Regions from separate parts of the Nonomuraea fastidiosa genome, predicted to be linked through region 3. Evidence: riboswitches for the same ligand, from Rfam matches in the RefSeq annotation. Region 3 holds a riboswitch; each other region holds the start of a gene.
The links. A riboswitch is a leader RNA that binds a small molecule or an ion and turns the genes downstream of it on or off. The one in region 3 is predicted to bind cyclic di-AMP.
Positions count from the first base shown of each region.

Region 1: another riboswitch for cyclic di-AMP. It lies ahead of ACFMQL_RS29350 (CHAP domain-containing protein); the one in region 3 lies ahead of ACFMQL_RS40255 (glycoside hydrolase family 25 protein).
Region 2: another riboswitch for cyclic di-AMP. It lies ahead of ACFMQL_RS06500 (hypothetical protein); the one in region 3 lies ahead of ACFMQL_RS40255 (glycoside hydrolase family 25 protein).
Region 4: another riboswitch for cyclic di-AMP. It lies ahead of ACFMQL_RS27195 (C40 family peptidase); the one in region 3 lies ahead of ACFMQL_RS40255 (glycoside hydrolase family 25 protein).

Region 1 is NZ_CP170570.1:6,386,143-6,391,494, reverse strand. It holds gene ACFMQL_RS29370 (DUF6716 putative glycosyltransferase) at 1-62, opposite strand, end outside; gene ACFMQL_RS29365 (hypothetical protein) at 59-1,003, opposite strand; gene ACFMQL_RS29360 (aldo/keto reductase) at 1,097-1,918, shown strand; gene ACFMQL_RS29355 (Gfo/Idh/MocA family oxidoreductase) at 2,008-2,961, shown strand; cyclic di-AMP (ydaO/yuaA leader) riboswitch at 3,079-3,215, shown strand; gene ACFMQL_RS29350 (CHAP domain-containing protein) at 3,228-3,926, shown strand; gene ACFMQL_RS29345 (hypothetical protein) at 4,080-4,514, opposite strand; gene ACFMQL_RS29340 (hypothetical protein) at 4,628-5,167, shown strand; gene ACFMQL_RS29335 (YciI family protein) at 5,298-5,352, opposite strand, start outside.
Region 2 is NZ_CP170570.1:1,450,552-1,455,903, reverse strand. It holds gene ACFMQL_RS06515 (PadR family transcriptional regulator) at 1-475, opposite strand, end outside; gene ACFMQL_RS06510 (MDR family MFS transporter) at 532-1,989, shown strand; gene ACFMQL_RS06505 (DUF5302 domain-containing protein) at 2,026-2,238, shown strand; cyclic di-AMP (ydaO/yuaA leader) riboswitch at 2,407-2,548, shown strand; gene ACFMQL_RS06500 (hypothetical protein) at 2,742-3,341, shown strand; gene ACFMQL_RS06495 (alpha/beta fold hydrolase) at 3,580-4,425, shown strand; gene ACFMQL_RS06490 (winged helix-turn-helix transcriptional regulator) at 4,578-4,946, opposite strand; gene ACFMQL_RS06485 (NAD(P)H-binding protein) at 5,001-5,352, shown strand, end outside.
Region 3 is NZ_CP170570.1:8,720,205-8,725,556, forward strand. It holds gene ACFMQL_RS40230 (FAD-dependent oxidoreductase) at 1-394, shown strand, start outside; gene ACFMQL_RS40235 (NAD-dependent epimerase/dehydratase family protein) at 409-1,293, opposite strand; gene ACFMQL_RS40240 (hypothetical protein) at 1,470-1,772, opposite strand; gene ACFMQL_RS40245 (FAD-dependent oxidoreductase) at 1,958-2,644, shown strand; partial or broken gene ACFMQL_RS40250 (malate:quinone oxidoreductase) at 2,657-3,160, shown strand; cyclic di-AMP (ydaO/yuaA leader) riboswitch at 3,349-3,494, shown strand; gene ACFMQL_RS40255 (glycoside hydrolase family 25 protein) at 3,506-4,249, shown strand; gene ACFMQL_RS40260 (SDR family oxidoreductase) at 4,434-5,186, opposite strand; gene ACFMQL_RS40265 (SDR family NAD(P)-dependent oxidoreductase) at 5,331-5,352, shown strand, end outside.
Region 4 is NZ_CP170570.1:5,891,821-5,897,172, forward strand. It holds gene ACFMQL_RS27190 (NlpC/P60 family protein) at 1-528, shown strand, start outside; cyclic di-AMP (ydaO/yuaA leader) riboswitch at 1,475-1,638, shown strand; gene ACFMQL_RS27195 (C40 family peptidase) at 1,796-2,239, shown strand; gene ACFMQL_RS27200 (hypothetical protein) at 2,313-3,131, shown strand; gene ACFMQL_RS27205 (M48 family metallopeptidase) at 3,143-4,693, shown strand; gene ACFMQL_RS27210 (glycosyltransferase family 4 protein) at 4,702-5,352, shown strand, end outside.

The DNA.
Region 1 (5,352 bases), 2.3 Mb from region 3:
CCGAGCAGGCAGGCCGCCCACTTCAGATACGAGTCGGAGTCGGCGACGGCCAGCACTCTCACCCGGGAACTCCTGTCAAATGCGAGCGCAGGGCGGGCGCCGCCCTGCTGGTCCACCAGTCATCGGGAACGTCCACCGGCTCGACGGCGACGCCGCGCGGGCTGAGCAGCACGCGCAGCGACGTGATCGCGGTCGAGGGGAGGCTGAGCACGCGCTGGCCGGCACCGAGGCCGCGCAGCGTCAGCTCGGCGGGCACGCCGGCGTCGTGGACGGTGATCCCGGGGCGCTCCCGGATCAGCGCGACGTCCACGGGGTCCTCGCGGCGGTGCGGGTAGTAGGCCAGGGGCTCGCGCGCGGCCAGGTCGGTCAGCCAGCGCAGGTAGTGGTCGCGGCGGACGAGGCCGTTGCGCACGAGCGCGGTGCCGAGCACCACCGTACGCTCGGCCGGGCACTCGGCGCTCGGCGGCTGGGCGCGCAGCCAGGCGAACTCGTGGTGTACGAGGTGCACGCCGGCGCGGCGTACGGCCTCGGCGAGCGCATCGTCCACGGGCAGCGCGGTGAAGATCGACACGTCGCTGAGGCGCAGCCGGAGGGCTGCGGCCAGGCCGAGTGCCCTGCGCAGCGGCCCCGGCGCTGCGCGGGCGCGCAGCAGCGGCCGGAACGGGCCTCCGGCGAGCAGTTCGAGCAGCCGCAGCGTGGCCAGCCCGTCGTCGACCACCACGACGCGGCCCGGTCTGGACAGCAGCCAGCGCAGCTGCACCTTGCCGGAGAAGGCGTCGCCCACGGCCTGCATGTGGCGCGGCATGCGCTCACGCGGCTCGGCCAGCTCCAGGCCCTCGGGCAGCGCCATGGAGCGCAGCTCGCGCCTGGTCGCCTTGAGCGGGCGCAGGCCGGCGCGCGGCACGATGGCGGTGGCCGGGCCGAGCAGCCCGGCATGGTGGGCCTCGACGGCGCACAGCATCTGGAGCGGGGACTCCACCCAGGCCGACGCCTGTTCGACCACTCCTGCCCTCCCGGGTGATGGGCCGTTCACGACCGCTTCAAGCTAGCCCCACCGCCTTAAGCCGCCAGAAACGCGACGTGAACAATGGAGGGTATGAACTCGCTCATGCTCAACACGGACGGCGTGCAGATCCCGCAGCTCGGGTACGGCGTCTGGCAGGTACCGGCCGAAGAGGCCGAGCAGGCGGTCCTGACCGCGCTCAAGGCCGGCTACCGGCACATCGACACCGCCGCCGCCTACGGCAACGAGGAGGGCGTGGGACGCGCGGTGCGCGCCAGCGGGCTGCCCCGCGAGAAGGTGTTCGTGACCACGAAGCTGGCCAACGGCCAGCACCACCGCGCCGAGGCCGCCTTCGAGGAGTCGCTGGCCCGGCTCGGCCTCGACTACGTCGACCTTTACCTCATTCACTGGCCGATGCCCCAGCACGACAAGTACGTGCAGGCGTGGAAGGCCATGGAGAGGATCTACCGGGACGGCCGGGCCAAGGCCATCGGCGTGTCCAACTTCACGGTCGAGACGCTCACCCGGCTCATGAACGAGGCCGACATCGTCCCCTCGATCAACCAGATCGAGCTTCACCCGTACTTCCAGCAGCGCCAGATGCGGGAGTTCCACGAGGCCAACGGCATACTCACCGAGGCGTGGAGCCCGCTCGGCCAGGGCAGGGGGCTGCTCGACGACCCGGCGCTGCGGGTGCTGGCCGACAAGCACTGTAAGACGCCCGCGCAGATCGTGCTGCGCTGGCACCTCCAGATCGGCAACGTGGTGATCCCGAAGTCGATCACGCCGGCCAGGATCGCCGAGAACATCGACGTCTTCGACTTCTTCCTCGACGACGAGGACCTCGCGGCCATCAGTGCGATGAGCAGGGGGCAGCGACTCGGGCCCGACCCCGACACATTCCACGGGGTGTGAATGTGACGGATGTGACTACCGGACATTTCTGATATTTCCGGCACCACCCGCCATTTAAGCGTTTTTACCTTCCGTATACGATCGCCGGCGTGCGAGATTTCACTTGGGGAATAGCCGCCACCGGCGGCATCGCCCGTACCGTGGGCAAGGTGATCGTGGCGGAACCCGGCATGCGGGTGGCCGCCGTCGGATCGAGAAGCCTGGACAGGGCGCAGGCCCTGGCGGCGGAGCTGGGCGCCGAGTCGGCGTACGGCTCCTACGAACAGCTGTGCGCGGACCCGGCGGTGGACGCCGTCTACGTCGCCACCCCGCACGCCCAGCACCTGCAGGTGGCCGAGGCCGCCATCGCGGCGGGCAAGGCGGTGCTGTGCGAGAAACCGCTGGCCGCGACCGTGGACGACGCCGAGAAGATGGTGCGCCTGGCCCGCGAGGCGGGGGTCTTCCTGATGGAAGCGATGTGGATGCGCTTCAACCCGCTCATCCAGCTGATCAAGGACGACCCGCGCTTCGGCGAGATCCGGTCGGTGCAGGCCAGCTTCGGCTTCGCCCACCCGTACGACCCCGCGCACCGGCTGTGGGCGCCGGAGCTGGGCGGCGGAGCCCTGCTCGATCTGGGGATCTACCCGTTCGGGCTGGCCCAGCTCCTGCTCGGCATGCCCACCGGCCTGCACGTCACCGGTAAGCTCGCCCCGAACGGCGTTGACGCGGAGGCGGCCGGCGTCTTGCTCTACCCCGGCGGCAAGCACGCTCTCGTGGCGACCTCATTGCTCGGGAATTACCCGAACCAGGCCAGCGTTGTGGGTACTCAGATGCGCGCGGACATCCAGGCGCCGTTCTGGGCACCGCAGCGGATCGTGCTCTCCGGGCCGTCGATGGAGCCGGAGGAGCACGTGCTCAATCCGGCGGACAACGGTTACGCCGGAGAGCTCCGCGAAGTCCGCGCCGCCACGGCCGAAGGCAGGACCGAATCCTCGATCATGCCTCTTGACGAATCCCTTGCCATGATGGGGCTTCTGGCCGAGGCTCGCAGTCAGCTCGGCTGACTTTACTTTTATGGATTTGTAATCCTCTTGCCTCGTGTATTACCTTATGGGGCATCTTAAGGCATACGTCCGGTTTGTCCGGCTATGTCAGACCATCGCACGAAAGATCACAGGTTTGTCCTGTGACCGCTGAATCCGCCACGTGCGGAACCGGGGACCCACGTCCTTTGGGGTGAATCGGCACTTCGGTGCCGTAGGGCAGCTTCCACGCCCGAACCCGTCAGCTAACCCGGTAAGCGGCATGGAAGCAAGGAGTAATCCCCTCGATGGCCAAGCACCGTCTTACCGCTGTCTCGAAGAACACCATTGCCCGCGCCGTGCTCGGCGCCGGCGTCCTGGCCTCGGCCCTCGGCGTCCCCACCGCGGCCCACGCCGACACCTCGATCGCCGTCGCCGCGGCCACCGCCGCGAAGCACCCGGACACCGCCCGCTCCGCCCACAAGGCGGGCGAGCGGGACGAGACGAAGATCAACGTCACCGCCGACCAGGTGCTCGCGGTCGCCAGGTCGCAGATCGGCACCTCCGAGAACGCCAAGGGCGGCGGCACCCCGTACCAGCAGTGGTACGCCAACTCCCAGCGCGCGGCCGAGACCGTCGCCCGCGACGGCGGCAGCCGTACCGCTTACCTGAACGCCGCCTGGTGCTCGATGTTCGTCTCCTGGGTCGGCGAGAAGACCGGCGCCCGCCCGCAGGTCGGCTGGGACGCCTGGACCGTCGCCCACGCCAAGTGGTTCGCCGCCAACAAGCGCTTCGGCCACGAGGCCAAGCCCGGCGCCGTGGTGTTCTTCTCCTGGAAGGGCGGCAAGGCGCTGAAGGACATCCAGCACGTCGGCTTCGTCGTCAAGGACAACCGCGACGGCACCATCACCACCATCGAGGGCAACACCGGCAACGGCAAGGTCGAGGAGCGGGTCCGGCCCAAGTCGCAGGTCGTCGGCTACGGCTACCCCGAGTACGCCTCCTGACGCACTCCCACCGGTGGGTGCTCCCACCTTCTTCGTGACGGCAGAACGCGTGCCCCATCACCGGGGTGCGCGTTTCGTCATGCAGGGCTCTCGAACGCCCGGCGCTGGACGGCGTCAAGCTCGGCGCAGAGCGCCGGGACCGCGACGAGGTCGTCATGCGTGCCGCACTGCACGATCCGGCCGCCGTCGAGCACGACGATGAGGTCCGCCATCCGCACCGTCGGGAAACGGTGGGTGATCAGCAGCGTGACGGCTCCTGGATGGCACTTCGCCGCCTCGGCGTACCGGGCGAAGACCGCGCTCTCGGACGGGGCGTCCAGCGCGGCGGTCGGCGACCGCGGACGTGGCCGTCTCCGACAAGCTCAGCTCCAGGCGGGCGGTCTCGGCGGTCTGCTCAGTGGCGGCGTCGATGCGTGCGGCGGCGCGGCCGCGTACCAGCAGCGAGGGCAGCACGGCCGCTCCGAGCAGCAGCGGAAGCAGCGGATGCACGGCGGCGAGCAGCGCCACGCCCAGCCCGATCCGCACGGCGTGCTCGGCCACCAGGGCGAGCGCCCACACCGCGAAGTACAGGTCCCTGCTCTCCCGCAATCAATCCAATGTGATCACATTGGTTTGCCCCACCCGGGTCGGCGACCCGGCACGGTTGGGCCGGTCAATCCGATGTGATCACATTGGACATCACCTGAGCTTACGATGCTTCGGTGATCCATGGTGAGCGGCCGTCGTACGACGAGCTGGTGTCGATGCTGGGAGTGCCCATCACGGTCGAGGACGCCCGCGCCCGCTGGGGCGGGCTCATCGAGGAGGCGAAGAGCGGCCGGACCGTCATGATCATCCGCGAGCGCTGGGAGTGGGCCGCGCTCGTGCCGCTGTCCAAGGTGGGCGGGGTGCTGACCGGCCTGCCGCTCGTGGGGCTGTCCACCGCGCGGTCCAAGCTGGGCGACCTCGTCCGCCAGGTCGCCGACCCGTACAGCGAGCCGGTGGTGCTCGGACGGCACCGCAAGCCCGTCGCCGGCCTGGTCGGCGCGCACGTCCTGCTCGGCAAGGAGGGCCCCGAACGCCCGTCCGCCGCCGACGCGCTGCTGGTCGGCGGCCACACGATCACGCTCACCCACAACCCGGCCGAAGGGCTGGTGCTGGCCGTCGCCCGCGACCGCGACGGCAGGGAGGTCTCCGCCGGTGCGGGTCACAACGCCCGCGAGGCGCTGCGGGACCTCTCCGAGCCTCCGCCGTGGCCGTGACGGGGCCGTCCACCGGGAAAGGCCGCCCGGTACGGCCGGCTCATCGGCCGCGGGCCGGCCGCGCCGCGGCAGGCGGAGGCCGCCCGGCCGCCGGACGGCGCTTCACCTGAGACCTCGGCGGACCACCGTCTCAGCCGACGGCCCGCGCTCCGAGCATCTCGGCGAGCACCGGGTGCGCCCGCCCC
Region 2 (5,352 bases), 7.3 Mb from region 3:
TGAGGGTGTCGTCGGCCCATTGGAGGCCGGCGCGGGCCAGGGCGAGGCCCAAAGCGTGGGCGTGGCGGCCGAACCGGCCGGGCCGCAGGGCCTCCAGCTTCTCCAGCTGCGCCTGGTAGCGGGCCCTGATGCGCTCGACGACGGCGATCGCCTGATCGCGCTCCATCAGGTGGAGGAGGAACGCCTGGAGCGCGATCTCGCTGCGTGCGGGCAGCACGGGGTGGTGCTCCTCCATCCACGTGCGCAGCTCGCGCTCACCTTCGGGCGTGATCGCGTAGATCTTGCGCCCTCTCGCGCCCTCCGCCTCGACGGTCACGAGCCCGTCGGCGGCCATCTTCACCAGCTCGGGATAGATCTGCGTGTGCCCCGCCTGCCAGACGTGGTTGAGCGAGCCGTCGAACGTCTTGGCCAGGCCGTAGCCGCTGGCGGGGCCGACGGTCGAGAGCAGTCCGAGCAGCGCGATCCGTAGGGACATGGCCGCCAGCATATCGAAGGCTTGACATGTAAAGACTTACATATCACTCTTCACATGTGAGCAATGACAAAAAGGGTGACGGCATCCTCCTGTTCGCCGTCCTCGGCGGCATGTTCCTGGCGATGCTGGACCAGACGATCGTGGGTACGGCGCTGCCGCGCATCGTGGCCGAGCTGGGCGGCGGCACGCTCTACACGTGGGCGGTGACCGCCTACCTGCTGACCTCCACGGTCACCGTGCCGCTGTACGGCAGGCTGTCGGACCAGCACGGCAGGAAGCCGCTGCTGCTGATCGGCATGGTGGTGTTCCTGATCGGGTCGGCGCTGTGCGGGGCCGCGCAGGACATGACGCAGCTCATCGTCTTCCGCGCGCTCCAGGGGCTCGGCGCGGGAGCGCTGATGCCGCTGTCCCTGGCGCTGGTGATGGAGATGTTCCCGCCCGCGTCCGGCGGCGCCCGCGTCCAGGGGGCCATCGGCGCCGTGATGGGGCTGACGTACCTTGCGGGGCCGTTCCTCGGCGGGATCTTCACCGACCAGGCGAGCTGGCGCTGGGCCTTCTACGTGAACGTGCCGATCGGCGTCGTGCTGGTGGCGATCATCGTGCTGCGGCTGCCGTACCGGCCGGGCACCGGCGGCGGCCGGCCCGACTACGCCGGCATCGCGGTCTTCACCCTGGCGGTCACCTCGCTGCTGCTGGGCCTGACCGAGAAGGGGCTGGACGGCCACACCTGGACCGACGCCGCCGTGGCCGGGCCGATCCTGCTGGCGCTCGCGCTGCTGGCCGTCTTCGTGGCGGTCGAGCGGCGGGCGGCGAGCCCCATCATGCCGCTGGAGCTGTTCGCCAACCGCTCGTACACGCTGGTCAACCTCACCTCGTTCGTCACGGCCTTCTCCATGTACGCGGGCGTCGTCTTCCTGCCCCGTTACTTCCAGGAGGCGCTAGGCGCCAGCGCCACCGCCTCGGGCCTGCGCATCTACCCGCTGACGCTGGGCATGGCCGCGGGCAGCGTGCTCATGGGCGCGCTGATGTCGAAGAGCGGCCGGTACAAGCCGTGGCTGCTGGTCTCGCCGTTCCTGCTGGCCGCGGGCGCGCTGCTGTGCCTCAACCTCTCCGTGGACAGCGCGGGCGTGGCGGTCGCCCTGTGGATGCTGCCTCTGGGGCTCGGCATGGGGCCGATGCTGTCCGGGCTGACGGTGGCCGCGCAGCAGTCGGTGGAGCCGCGGCACCTCGGTACCGCCTCGGCGAACCTGACCTTCTTCCGGCAGATCGGCGGCTCGGTGGCGCTGGCCATCGGCGGCACGCTGTATTCGGCGGAGTTCGCCGCGAGCGTACCCGTGGCGGGCGAGGCCGCCGCGCACGCCTCCGCCGCCGCACTGGTCGTGCCGTCACTCGGCGTGACGGGCGCGGTGATCGCACTGGTCGCGCTGGCCGCCCTGCCGGACCGGCGGCTCACCCGCCCGGGAGCGCCTGCCCGGCCGCAGGAGAGCGCGGTGGAGGCCGGTTTCGCGTCATGAACGGCACCATGCGAAGCTGTCAGTATCCCCAACACCATGGAGGTCCTCATGGCGGATACACCGGAGCCGGAAGTCAGCGAGACTCCCGAGGACGAGATGAAGCGCAAGTTCCGCGAGGCGCTCGAACGCAAGCGCAATCAGCAGGCGGGCTCAGGCGCGGGTGGCAGGGGCTTCGATCCATCGAAGATTCACGGGACGCACGGTCCGGCCGCCAGCAAGAGATCGTTCAGGCGTAAGAGCGGCGGCTGAGAAAGCGAAATCCCAAGGGGCACGGCATGCCGTGCCCCTTTCGCATTTCATTCCCGCCGAAGGTAGATCTTTTGTCCGATTCGTGGTGAAACGTTTGCGGGTGTCCGATCCCGTCGTTAGAGTGTTCGCCATTACCAGCCGGTGACCTAGTCCTTACCCAAGACGGACGACCGGCTGGCGCCGAATCCCGAACCTTTCGGGAACCGGGGAACCACCCTCCCCTTGGGGTGAATCCGGCCCCCGTGGCCGGTAGGGCAACTCCACCGCCCGAACCCGTCAGCTAACCCGGTAGGCGTGATGGAGAGGATTGCGTATCACATGTGTCACCAGCGTGTCGTACTCGCGGACCGCTTCGTGTTGACGGCCGCCTGCTGAGCGGCCCCCTTCCCCAGGCTCATCATTTGCGCCGCGCGTAGCGCGCGGGTGCTCTGCCCCGCTGCGCCCATTTCCCCCGAGAGCCCGGCGTAACTCCCCCTGTCCCCTCGTGAAGGGTTAGCTGCTTCATGTCTGCCCGTTTTGGCCTGCGTTCCCTCGCCTCGCTGACCGCCTGCTGCGCGGTCGGCATGACCATCGCCGGCACGGCGGCCCATGCCGACACCAAAGACGAAAAGATCCTGCTCAAGGGCTCGACCACGGCGTCCTACTTCTGGGACGACGGCTCCGGCCGGGCCGGTGACACGGGGCTGCCGGCCAGCGGCAAGCCCATGCAGAAGGGTCTTGCGGCCAGCCCGAGCTGGCCGCTGATGACCGAGGGATACGTGGTCTACAAGGGCAAGAAGGCGCCCTTCTTCGTCGGCGACCGTGGTCCCGGCGAGCCCTCCAATCGCGGCATCATGCTCGACCTCGACGCCAAGACGTTCGCCGAGCTGACCGGCGGCACGTTCAACCCGAACACGCTGCACGTCGACGGCATCGGCGGCCAGGGCCACATCAAGGTCGAGTACGTCATCACCAAGTGGGGCCCCGGCGTGGGCAAGAAGAACCACCCGGTGCCGTTCTCGACCGGCGCCTGGTCCAGGCGCGACAGGAACCCCGCGCCCCCGCCCGAACAGGACGAGCAGGACCAGCAGGCCGGCGGCCGCTCGGTACCCGCCGCGCGCTGACCCGGCGTCCACGCCGTCCGCTGACGCGCACGTCCCCGTCCCCGTGCGGCGTCGCGGATGTGCGCGATCGCCGCGCCGGCGTGCCTTCCCCCTCCGCGCGCCGGCGCGGCGATTCGCGGCAACGGATCTGGCGCGGGCCTGTCATGGCGGCTCGCCGGCGTGCTGCGCGCGTTTCGCGCGCTATTGGCGGACGAATGCCCGCTTTACGGACCGCAACCAGAATGACATTCTGATCGGCGTGACGACCCGTGTAGCCGCAAACGGCATTGAGATCGCCTACGACAGCTTCGGCTCACCCACAGGGCGGCCGCTCCTCCTGATCATGGGGCTCGGCGCCCAGCTCATCCAGTGGGACGAAGGGCTCTGCCGGCTCCTCGCGGAGCAGGGACACCACGTCGTACGGTTCGACAACCGCGACGTGGGCCTGTCCACGCACTTCCACGACGCGGGCGTGCCCCGGCCGGGGGAGCCCGCGCCGTACCGGCTGGAGGACATGGCCGACGACACCGCCGCGCTCATGGACGCCATCGGCTGGCCGTCCGCGCACGTCGTGGGCGCCTCGATGGGCGGCATGATCGCCCAGACGCTGGCGATCAGGCACCCCGAGCGGGTGCGGACGCTCACCTCGATCATGTCCACGCCGGGACCCGACGTCGCCCCGCCCACCCCCGAGGCGATCACGGCGCTGATCACCCCGCCGCCGAAGGACCGCGCCGGGGTGATCGACCAGTCGGTGGCGACCTGGTCGACGATCGGCTCGCCGGGCTACGAGATGGACGAAGAGGCCGTCAGGGAGCGGGCCGGGCTGGCCTACGACCGCTGCTTCGACCCCGCGGGCACGGCCCGGCAGTTCGCGGCGATCAGGGCGTCGGGCGACCGTACGGAGGCGCTGGCGAACGTCCGCGTCCCCACGCTGGTGATCCACGGCGAGGCCGACCCGCTGATCCCGGTGGCCGGCGGCCGCGCCACGGCGGAGGCGGTGCCGGGGGCGCGGCTGGTGACGTACCCGGGGATGGGGCACGACCTGCCGAAGGCCCTCTGGCCCGGCATCGTCGCCGAGATCACCAAGCTGACCTCGGCCTGACCACCGGCCGGCGGCCCGCAACCCTGCGCCCCGGGCCGCCGGCCGCTCCCCGCCTGCCCGCGCCGCCCGCCGCTCCCCGCCCGGCCGTGCCGCCGTTTCAAGCTCACCCGCGTCACTCGCCGCTCCACGCCTGCCCGCGTCGCCCTGAGGCTTCACTTGCCGGTGCTCGACGCGTACTTCTCGCGGCAGCGCATGATCTCGTTGACGTTGCGCTCCGCCCAATCCGCCACCACCGAGATCGGCCCGTGCAGCGAGCGCCCGAGGTCGGTCAGCGTGTACTCCACGCGCGGCGGCACCTCCGCGAACACCCGGCGGGTCAGCAGCCCGTCCTGCTCCATCGCACGCAACGTCTGCGTCAGCACCTTGGGCGTGACACCGCCGATCCGCTCCCTGAGCTGCGTGAACCGCATCGGCCCCGAGACGAGACAGAGCAGCACCAAGGCCGACCACTTGTCGCCGATCCGGTCGAGAACCACCCTGGTCGGGCAGTTCGGGTCGAAGACGTCGCCTTTAGTATCCACGAGGTACTTATAGCACGATGAAGTAACCAGTATCTGATGCATACTCTTGGCGGCATGAAGATCCTGGTCTTTGGCTCGACCGGCATGATCGGTCAGCGCATCGCCGCCGAGCTCCGCAACCGTGGCCACGAGGTGACCGGTGTCAGCCGCCGCGGCGGCACCGCCGAGGGTGACATCAAGGGCGACATCCACGACGCCGCGAGCCTGGCTCCCGGCCACGACGCCGTGGTCACCGCCATCGCGCCGCCGCGCGACGGCACCGAGCCCGAGGGGCCGTTCCTGGAGGCCAACAAGGCGCTCATCGAGGGCCTGCGCACCGCGGGGGTGCGCAGGCTGATCGTCGTGGGCGGCGCGGGCAGCCTCCAGGTCGCTCCGGGCCAGGACCTGGTGGACACGCCCGAGTTCC
Region 3 (5,352 bases):
GGCCGCCGTGCAGCTGCCGAGCGGAACGCACCGGATGTCGTGCGCCGCGGGCATGCCGATCGCCGCGCACGCCGCCGATGTGATCAACGCCAGGGCCGCGGGGCGGCCCGCCGAGCCGTTCCGGTTCCGCTACCTGCTGCAGTGCGTCAGCCTGGGCCGGCGGGACGGGCTCGTTCAGTTCGTCCACGGTGACGACTCGCCGAAGGAGCGGATCCTGAGCGGGCGTACCGCGGCGTGGGTGAAGGAGCAGATCTGCCGGTTCACGGTCACGGCGCTGAAGATGGAGCGCCGTCGTCCCGGCACCTACATGTGGGCGAAGGGTCCGGCGCGTCGGAAGGCTGTCGCGGACGGCCGGGTGGAGGCCCGCCGTAGCGACGCGACGGCCGCCCGTTGATCGGGCCGCACGTTTTACGCTGCGGCGTAGCTGCCCTGGAGGATCTCGTCGATCACGGAAGGGCCGGACGGCTTCCAGCCGTACAACCGCTCGGCCCGCGAGGGGTCGAGGGGCGTGGAGCTGGTGAGCGCGAGCGCCATGGGGCCGAAGGACTTCATGGCCTCGTCGAGGGGCAGCGAGACGGCGCGCGCCCCCGTGAGGGTGGCGACCGCCTCGGCCATGTCGCGGATGGCCGTGCCGGTGCGGGTGGCGGCGTTGACGATGCCGCCACCCTCCTCCCTGGTGACGACGGCGGCGTAGAGGGCGGCGAGGTCGTCCACGTGGACGGTGGACCAGGTGTTGGCGCCGTCGCCGACGTACGTGACGACGCCCTGCTGCCGAGCCTGGCCGATCATGAGCTGGAGCAGGGTGGTGCCGCCACGCCCGTAGATCATGCCGGCCCTGACGACGGTGGTGGCGAGGTTCGTGGCGGCGAGCACGCGGCGCTCGCCGAGGTATTTGTGCGGCTGCCTGGCGGTCTGCTCGCTGACCTCCTCGTCCTCGGTGACCGGCCTGCCCTTGGTGTCGGGGTAGACCAGGCCGGTGCTGGTGTAGACGAAGGGGCGGCCGTCGGGAAGCCCGGACAGGAGCGCGTCGAGCGCCGGCTGCTCGACGTTCTGCATGTCCCGGTCGCCGTAGTCGACGGCGGCGTGCACGACGGCGTCGCTGCGGGCGGCGGCCTCGTGGAGGACGCCGGTGTCCGACAGGCTGCCCGCGACGGGGGTGGCGCCCAGCTCGGAGACGCGGTCGCGGGCGCGGTCTGAACGGGCGAGGGCTTCGACGGTGTGACCGGCGGCGATGAGGTGCTCGGTGAGCGCGCCGCCGAAGTAGCCGCTGGCGCCGGTGATGAAGATGCGCATGGTCGTTCGCTTCCTTTCAACGGTCAGGAGACATCGCGAGGGCGGAGGCGGGCGTGCGCCCTTTCCGGCCTCTGCTTCGACCGTACCAGAAAAGCGGATGACTCATCCGAATCGACAATCTATCCGTTTGCTGTACGCGAAAAGGGGCCCGGCCTTCCGGCCGGACCCCTGGACGGTCAGCCGTCGTCGCGGCGCCGACGCAGCTCGTGGCGGGCCTGGCGGCGCTCGCGACGGCGCGTCTCGCGACGGTAGAGGGCCCATTCGCGGCCCCCGTTGAGCCGGCCCTCACCGAACAGGAACGCATCGGTCGCCCGCCAGTAGCAGCCGCTCAGGCGCCGGGAGAGCGAGGCGCTCTCGCGGTCGATCCGCTCGGGCAGCGTGCAGGCGCCGTCGCGGTGGTCGTGAACGGGCCGGCAGTACACCATCGGCGCGTCGGCCAGCTTCACCCACCAGGGCCGGGTCTTGTCGGTCTTGCTCATACGGTCACCTTTCGGCTCCGTGACGCCCCGGGATGGGGCCGTCAACAGACCGGGTGCACCGTGATCGCCTCCTCAACCTGGCGGGCACTTGCTTGATCCACGCTACGCCGGATCCCGGGCCGCGCGCGGGGGCCGTTATACAAGTAGCAAACCTGTCATACGAGTTGTGGGGAGCGCGGCGCGCGGTGGTCACCGAGGGCTACGACGTGGTGCTGGTCGGCGGCGGCGTCATGAGCGCCACCCTCGGCGTGCTGCTGCGCCGCGTTCAGCCGGACTGGTCGGTGCTGGCGCTGGAACGGCTCGACGGCCTCGGCCTGGAGAGCTCGTCGGCGTGGAACGACGCCGGCACGGGGCACGGGGGGTTGTGCGAGTTCAACTACACGCCGCTCACCGGCGACGGCTCGATCGACGTGACCGGCGCCATCAGGATCAGCGAGCAGTTCCAGCTCTCCCGCCAGCTCTGGGCGACGCTGGTGGAAGAGGGCACGCTCGGCGATCCGGCGGGCTTCATCCGGCCGGTGCCGCACTTCTCGTTCGCCCGGGGCGCGGCCGGGGCCGAGCACCTGCGGCTGCGTCACGCGGCGCTGCGCGGGCACCCGCTCTTCGAGGGCCTGGAGCTCGTACGCGACCGCGACGCCATGGCGGAGCTGCTGCCGCTGATGTTCGCCGGCCGCCCCGCGGGCGAGGAGGTGGCGCTGTGCCGCTCGCGCGGCGGCACCGACGTCGACTACGGCGTGCTGACCAGGCGGCTGTTCGCGGCACTCGAACGCGACGGTGTCGAGGTGCGGACCGGGCACGAGGTGCGCTCGCTCTCCCGTGACCGCAGGTCGTGGCGGCTGCGGGTGCGCGACCTGGCGGGCGAACGCGACTAGTTCTCGCCCCGCTTCCTCAAGCGCGGCCGCCTCACCGACCTGCCGGGCTCCATCACCCCCGGCAACCTGCCCACGCTGCTCGGCGCCGCCCACGCCGAGCGCGACATGCTGCGCTACCTCGTGGGGCAGCTCGCACAGACCGGCCGCGACCGGCTGCGAGCGCTGCGCGGGTTCGTCCCGCAGGCGCGGGCGGGCGACTGGGAGCCGATCACCGCGGGCCAGCGGGTGCAGGTGGTCAAGCCGGTGCACGGGCGCGGGTCGATCGCCGGGTTCGGCACCGAGGTGGTGACGTCGGCGTACGGCGGGCTGGCCGCCCTGCTCGGCGCATCCCCGGGCGCGTCCGCGTCCGTGGCGATCATGCTGGACGTGCTCGAACGCGCCTTCCCCGACCGGCTGCCGGGCTGGCGGCCCGCTTTGCGCGAGCTTGTTCCGACGTACGGGACCATGCTGTCCGACCAGCCCGGGCCGGCGCGGGAGACGGCCGGCAGGACGGCCAGGACGCTGGGCCTGGACTGAGCAGAGCGAAAAACTTTACCTGTTCAGAAACCCCGGCGACATGGGGCTTACGGGCGGGTAACTCGCGCAATGCGAAGATAATCCCTTTAGGATGCTTGCGGATACTTTTGCTAACTATGTACTTTTGCGGGTCGAGGGACGCCCACGCGTTACCTCGCATCTTTGACCGGACCGTACGCCTTCCCGATGGCGTGCGGCCGCCGAATCCGCGTTCTCGCGGAACCGGGGACCCACCTTTCCGGGGTGAATCGGACGCCCGCCCCTGGCGGCGTCCGTAGGGCACTTCCAGTCCCGAACCCGTCAGCTAACCCGGTAGGCGGCATGGAAGCAAGGAGTCAACCCCGCATGCCCAAGCTTGCCGACAACCGCAAGCGCCTCGGACTGGCGCTCGGCGGAGCCGTGCTCGCCGCCGTCACCGCCGTCACCGGCACCGCCCACGCCTCCACCGCCGACCACGGTGCCCCGCACGAGGCCACGCAGCACACCTCCCAGCACCAGGCTCGCTCCCTGACCTACGGTCTCGACATCTCCCACTACGAGCCGCAGTACGACTGGAGGTCCAGCTCCGCGCAGTTCGGCATCATCAAGGCCACGGAGGGCACCGACTTCGTCGACTCCTCCTTCGCCAGGCACTGGCGTGAGCTCGGCAGCAAGGGCATCGTGCGCGGCGCGTACCACTACGGCCACCCCGCCAACGACCCCATCGCAGACGCCAACCACTTCCTGGCCACGGTGAACTCCCAGCCCGCCAAGCCTGGCGACCTTCTGGTCCTGGACCTGGAGACCACTGACGGCAAGTCCGTCGAAGAGGTCAACGCCTGGGCCAAGGCGTGGCTGTCGTACGTGGAGAAGCAGACCGGCGTCAAGCCGATCTTCTACAGCGGCTGGAACTTCGCCAACACCTATGGCCACGGCCTGTCGCAGTACCCGCTGTGGGTCGCCCACTACAGCCGGGCCAAGGGCGCGGTCACCCCGCCGGCCGACTGGAAGACCTGGACGATCCACCAGTACACCGAAACGCCGATCGACCAGAACGTCTCTTCGCTGACGCCCGACCAGCTCCGCGCCCTCGGCCGCAAGTCCGCCTGACACGGACCCCCTCCCCCGCCGGTCCGCTGAACGCCCGGCGCGGAAACCCTCCCAGGGCTCGACCTGCGCGCCGGGCCCGCCCATGAAGCCGCGCGACGGTCCTGTTGCACGACAGGACCGTCGCGCGGCTTCTGCACGCAGACGGGCGGCCTCCTCGTGGCCTGTGTGAACGATCCGGGGGCCGTCAGGTGGCGGCAGCGGCGGCGACCCAATCCCCGTACCGGATCCCGCCGAGCCGTGCCTCACCCAGCGGAACGAGCGAGTGCTCGGCAAGCTCACTGCCGAAGTAGCGAGCGTCCGGATCGGCGACCACCTCGCGCGGGTCGCCCAGGGCGGCCAGCGCCTCGCGGAAGAACTCGTCCATCCTGACCCGCTCCGGCCCGGCGATCTCCATCCGGCCGTTGAGCGGCGGCCCCTCCGCGACCTCGCACAGCACCGCCGCCACGTCGTCCCCGGCGATCGGCTGGAACAGCACCGGCGCGATCCGCACCACTCCCCCATCGTCGGCCTCGTCGGCGATCCCCTTCACGAACTCGAAGAACTGCGTCGCGTGCACCAGCGAGAACGGGACGCCCGACTTCTCGATCAGCCGCTCCTGGGCGACCTTGGCCCGGAAATAGCCGTTGTCCGGTGAGCGTTCGGTACCGACGATGGACAGCGCGACGTGGTGCCCGACCTCCGCCTCCGACTCGGCGGCGAGCAGGTTGCCCGTGGAGGTTTCGAAGAAGCCGAGCACGGCGGCCGGTTCGAACGACGGCGCGTTCGACACGTCGACCACCACCTCCGCCCCTTCCAGCGCCTCGGCCAGCCCTTCGCCGGTGAGCGTGTTCACCCCGGTGCGCGGCGAGGCCGCCAGCGCCTCGTGGCCGTCCCGCGACAGCCTGTTCACCAGCTTCGATCCGATCAGGCCGGTCCCACCGACCACCACGACCCTCATGACGCGCCTCCTCGGAACGGTCCACGCCACCCTCCCCTCCGCGCCCGGCGCTAACCCCTCGCGGCGGCAAAGTCCCAGCGTGCTCATGCAGCAGGCGGCATGACGGCCATAAGACCCACTGACAACGAACGAAGGAACGAGCACATGACCACTCAACTCGACGCCC
Region 4 (5,352 bases), 2.8 Mb from region 3:
GACAAGGCGCAGAAGGCGCTCAAGGAGGCCGACAAGGAGCGCGACGCCGTCCAGAAGGAGCGCGCGGAGGTGCTCAAGCTCATCGCGCAGCAGAAGAAGCTGCTCGACAGGCTGGGCGCCTACAACCCGGGCAACCCGAACAGCACCGGGCTCAAGTACACCGGGCCCGCCTCGGGAAGCGCCGCGGCGGTGCTGCGGTTCGCGTACGCGCAGATCGGCAAGCCGTACGTGTTCGGCGGCACCGGTCCAGGCGGGTACGACTGCTCGGGGCTCACTCAGGCGGCGTGGGCGGCCGCGGGCGTGCGGCTACCGCGGACGACCTGGCAGCAGTGGGCGTGGGGCGCGAACCGGCGGGTGTCGCTCGACGACCTCCAGCCCGGTGACCTCATCTTCAGCGAGGGTTTGGGGCACGTCAGTATTTATGCGGGCAACGGGCAAATCGTCCACGCGCCGCAGACGGGTGACGTCGTCAAGGTGGTCAAGCTTTCCGCGTACGGCCGCCGCCTCGTCGGCGCGATCCGCCCGTAAGGCTGACGTGGCGGGGTGACCCGCCTGGTTGCACCCGTTTCTCAAGGGCCTGCCCGCTCGTACGAAGGTCTGCGACGTAGCGCGCAGCCTCTATGAGCGGGCCGGCCGCTTTTGTCAGCGCTCCTCCAAGGCCATCGCCCGCCCATTCGGCCGCTCCGCGGGGCGGGGAACCGGCTTCGGCCGGTCTGCGGGGTTCGGCCGGTCCGGTGGGGTGGTGAACCGGCTTCGGCCGGTCCGGTGGGGTGGTGAACCGGCTTCGGCCGGTCCGGTGGGGTGGTGAACCGGCTTCGGCCGATCCGGTGGGGTGCGATCCAGCCGAGTGGCAGGGGGATCTCGGGCTTGGTGACGAGGCCGGTCCGGCGGGGCGGGGAACCGGCCCGAAAGCCTGCCATCCGGCCGTTTTCGATCGGTCACCATGTGGAGCCGCTATTCCTTTTAGTCGCCGTTCTTCGATGTGTGAATCGCGTCGCTCTCCTTCTACTACGCCACTTCGTAGGGAGCGTGGTGGCGACGGACTTGATCAGTGGCCACGGGCGTGATCTTGCTGCTAGGGCCTGTCGGAAATCGGGGAAATTTCGGAAGTTACGCCTGTCACAACAACCGTTCGCGCAGGCCGGAGATCGCGCGGGAACGATGTTCACGTTTGTGACCAAGGTGACAGTTGTGGCGGATGGGACCTTACACAGCAGCGGGAAAAGAATTGTGAGTGAGGTCACATTTTGGTCACGGGGCCTGGGGTCCCAGCAGCGGTTCTGAGTCTGACAAATACCCCTATCTGATCTTTACAGCATTACTCGGGCTTTGCCGATTCGTGACCGTTCGGCGTAACTTCTGGCGTCGCGGCGGACAAGCCATGTCGTCGCGAACCGATCATCGGTCCCTCCCGATGTGAGACAGCTACATATCCGCCGGTCGGCCCCGACATCCCCATCGCACTCATCGATCGGGGCGCGACCTGCCGAATCCGTGCAGACAGGAGGCACGGAGCCGGGGACCCAGCGATCCCACGTCCCCAAGGGATCAGGGGTGAATCGGCGCGCCATCGCGCCGTAGGGCGACTTCCACGCCCGAATCCGTCAGCTAACCCGGTAGGCGTTCGTGGAAGACCCAAGGAGAAATCCTGTCTGAATCCCTGCAGAACCCCCGCCTGTCCCGCCTTGCCCTGAGTGGTGTCGCACTCACGTTGACTGTGACAGCCGGAGGTATGGTCCTCCATGCCCCCGAGGCTCAGGCGGCGACGACCCGCGAAGCCAGTGCGGCGGCCGGAATGACGGTGAAGGCGGCCACCACCGCCCGCACCGCCATCTCGGCCAAGGCCCGCAAGAGGGCCGCCAGAGCCGCCCTGCAGAGGGCGAGGGCCAGCAAGGCCGTCGCCGTGGCCAAGAAGCAGATCGGTGACCCGTACCGTTACGGAGCCACCGGACCTGGTTCGTTCGACTGCTCCGGTCTCGTCCAGTACGCCTGGAGGAAGGCCGGCGTCAAGCTCCCGCGCGTGGCGAGCAGCCAGTTCGCCCGCGTCAGGAAGAAGGTCTCCTGGCGCAACCTGCAGCCTGGTGACCTGATGTTCTTCAACGGGCTCGGCCATGTGGGCATGTACGTCGGCAAAGGCAGAATGATCCATTCACCTCGGACGGGTGAACGGGTACGCATCGACAAGCTGAGCGGATGGCGTAAGGCGTCCTTCGTCGGCGCCGTCCGTCCCGGCGCGTGAAGAAGCCCCGTGCGGATCCTCCCCGATCCGGACGGGGCTCTCGCGTGTCAGGGGACCACCTACCATCGGGGCTGTGCCTGAGCAGGTGAGCCGACGTGCCCTGGCGGCCGGGCTGGTGCTCGCCGCCGCCTCGCTCGCGTCGGCCGCCGCCCCGCTGCCCGGCGCGCCGATCCTGCCCCAGCCGGTACGCGACCTGTGGCCGGGCCCGCACATCGTGCGCCGCGGCACATGGTCCACGGTCGTGGGCCACGACGCCACGGGGCTCGGCGAGCTGGCGCGCAGGGCCGACACGGCGAGCCGAAGGGTCTCGGCGGTGCTCGCCCGCCCCGTACGCCCCCTGATCGTCGTACCGGCCGATGCCCGCGAGGCCGCCGCGCTGGCCCGGGTGGGCGGCGTGGACGGGCTCGCAGCGGTCGCCGACGGCGAACGGGTGATCGTCGTGCCCGAGTCGTTCGCCAGGCTCAACCCCACGGGCAGGGACGTCGTCCTCGCCCACGAGCTCACCCATGTCGTCGCCGGCACCGGCGGCCTGCCCGTCTGGCTGTACGAGGGTTTCGCCGACTACGTCGCCTACCGCGACGCCGGGCTGCCCGTGACGACGGCCGCCGCCGAGCTGGCCGCCGAGGTACGGGCCGGCCGCCTCCCGACCGTTCTGCCCGGACCTGCGGCTTTCGCGGCGAACGGCGGCGACCCTGCCGCGCTCGCGCGGGCGTACCAGGAGGCCTGGCTGGCGTGTCGCTTCCTCGCTGACCGGTTCGGTGAGGGGACCCTGGTGAGGCTCTACCGTGCGGCCCGCGTACGCGGGACCGATCGGGCACTCGCCGCGCTCGGGCTCTCCGTCGCGACGCTGACCGCGCGGTGGCGCGCGTACGTGCGGGATCAGCTCGTGTGAAGGGGAGGCAGATGAGCGAACGACAAGACCCGGACGACCGGGAGACGGACCGCCAGGAGAAGACCCAGGGGGCGAAGGACGGCGCTCGCGCGGCGGAGGAGGCGCTGGCCACGGTGGGCGCCGCCCACCCGCCGGGCGCGCCCGCCGCGAGCGGCGCCCAGGACGCGGAGGCCGCGGGCAGCGGCACGCGGGCCCAGGACGCGGAGGCCGCAGGAAGCGGCACACAGACGAACACGCCGGCCTCGGACGGAGGCGGCGGAAAGGAGCACGTTCAGGCCCTGAGCAGCGGGAAGGGTGCGGGCATGGACGAACGCGGAACCACCACCCCGGCCCTGCGCCGCCAGGCGGCCCTGGCGCTGGTGCTGCTCGGCATCGTGATCATCGCCGTGGCCGCGTTCACCACGCCCTGGGACGTGCTGACCGGAGGCCCGCCCGACCCGGCCCGCGACTTCACCGCCGCCCAGATCGCCAGGGGAGAGGCGTTCGACGCGGCGACCAGCCTGCCGAGCTACCTGTCGCTGGCGCTCACGCTCATCTTCGCCGGGGTGCTGGTGGCCACCCCGTTCGGCGCGAAGGTGCTGACCTGGCTGAGGGGCCCGTGGTGGCTGCGGGTGATCCTCGGCACGGTGGTGATCACGGCGATCGTCGAGGCGCTCAGGTGGCCCCTGGGCATGTGGTTCGAGACGATCCTGCGCGAGTACGGCCTGTCCACGCAGGACTGGGCGGGCTGGACGGCCGACCGGCTGAAGAGCCTGGGCGTGGAGACGGGCCTGCTCTGTCTCATGCTGCTGGTCCTGGTGGCGCTGGCCCGCAAGGTGCGGCGCTGGTGGATCCCGGCGGCGGCCGGGGCGTTCGCGTTCACGGTGGCGGCGTCGTTCGTCTACCCGGTGGTGTTCGAGCCGCTGTTCAACGACTTCACCTCGATGCCGCAGGGCACGCTGCGGACGAACCTGCTCGACATGGCCGCGCGCGACGGCGTGCCGGTGAAGGACGTGCTGGTGGCCGACGCCTCGCGCAGGACGACGGCGCTCAACGCGTACGTGTCGGGCTTCGGCGCCACCCGCAGGATCGTCGTCTACGACACGCTGCTCCAGGCCCCGCAGAAGGAGGTGGAGCTGGTCGTGGCGCACGAGCTGGGCCACGCCAAGTACGACGACGTGCTGCACGGCACGCTCATCGGCGCGCTCGGCTCGGCCTTCGGCGCGATCCTGCTGTACGTGATCTTCGACCCGCTGCGGCGGCGTACGAAGGTCATGTCGATCACCGATCCGAGGGCGGTCGGCGCGCTCATGGGGCTGATGACGATCGGCGGGTTCCTGCTGGGCCCGGCTCAGAACCTCATCAGCCGCCACATCGAGGCCAGGGCCGACGTGCACGCGCTGGATCTGACGCGGGATCCGGCCACGTTCATCGCCATGCAGAAGCGCCTGGCCACAACCAACATTTCCGACTTGACGCCGAATGCGGTGGAATATGTGCTCTATGCCTCCCATCCGTCAAGTCCCGAGCGCATCGCCATGGCCCGCGCGTGGGCGCGGCTGAACGGCGTACCCCTGCCGTGACACATCCCGTGCTCTTCGTCACGAACGACTTCCCGCCCCGCACGGGCGGGATCCAGTCGTTCGTGCACGGACTGGCGCTGCGCACGCCAGGCGTGACGGTCTACGCCCCCGCCTGGCCGGGCAGCGCCGAGTTCGACCGGCGCCAGCCGTACCGTGTGGTGCGGCACCCGACGCGCCTCATGCTGCCCACCCCGGCCGTCGCCCGCAGGGCGGCCGGGCTGGTCGCCGCGTGCGGCGCGCGGACCGTGGTGTTCGGGGCGGCGGCGCCGCTCGGCCTGCTCGCCCCGCGCCTGCGCCGGGCGGGCGCCGAGCGGATGGTGATGCTCACCCACGGCCACGAGGCGTCGTGGGCGAGCGCGCCCGGCTTCCGCTCGGTGCTGCGCAGGATCGGGGAGCACGCGGACGTGGTGACGTACCTGGGCGACTACACCCGCGCCAGGCTCGCCGCCGCCATCCCCCAGGACAAGCTGGTACGGCTCGCGCCCGGCGTGGACGTCGAGCAGTTCCGCCCCGCCCCGGCCGACCGGCCGGCCAAGGCCCGGCTGGGGCTCGCGGGCCGCCCGGTGGTGGTGTGCGTGTCGCGGCTGGTGCCGCGCAAGGGCCAGGACCGGCTCATCAGGGCCTGGCCGCGGGTGCTGCGCTCGGTGCCGGACGCGGTG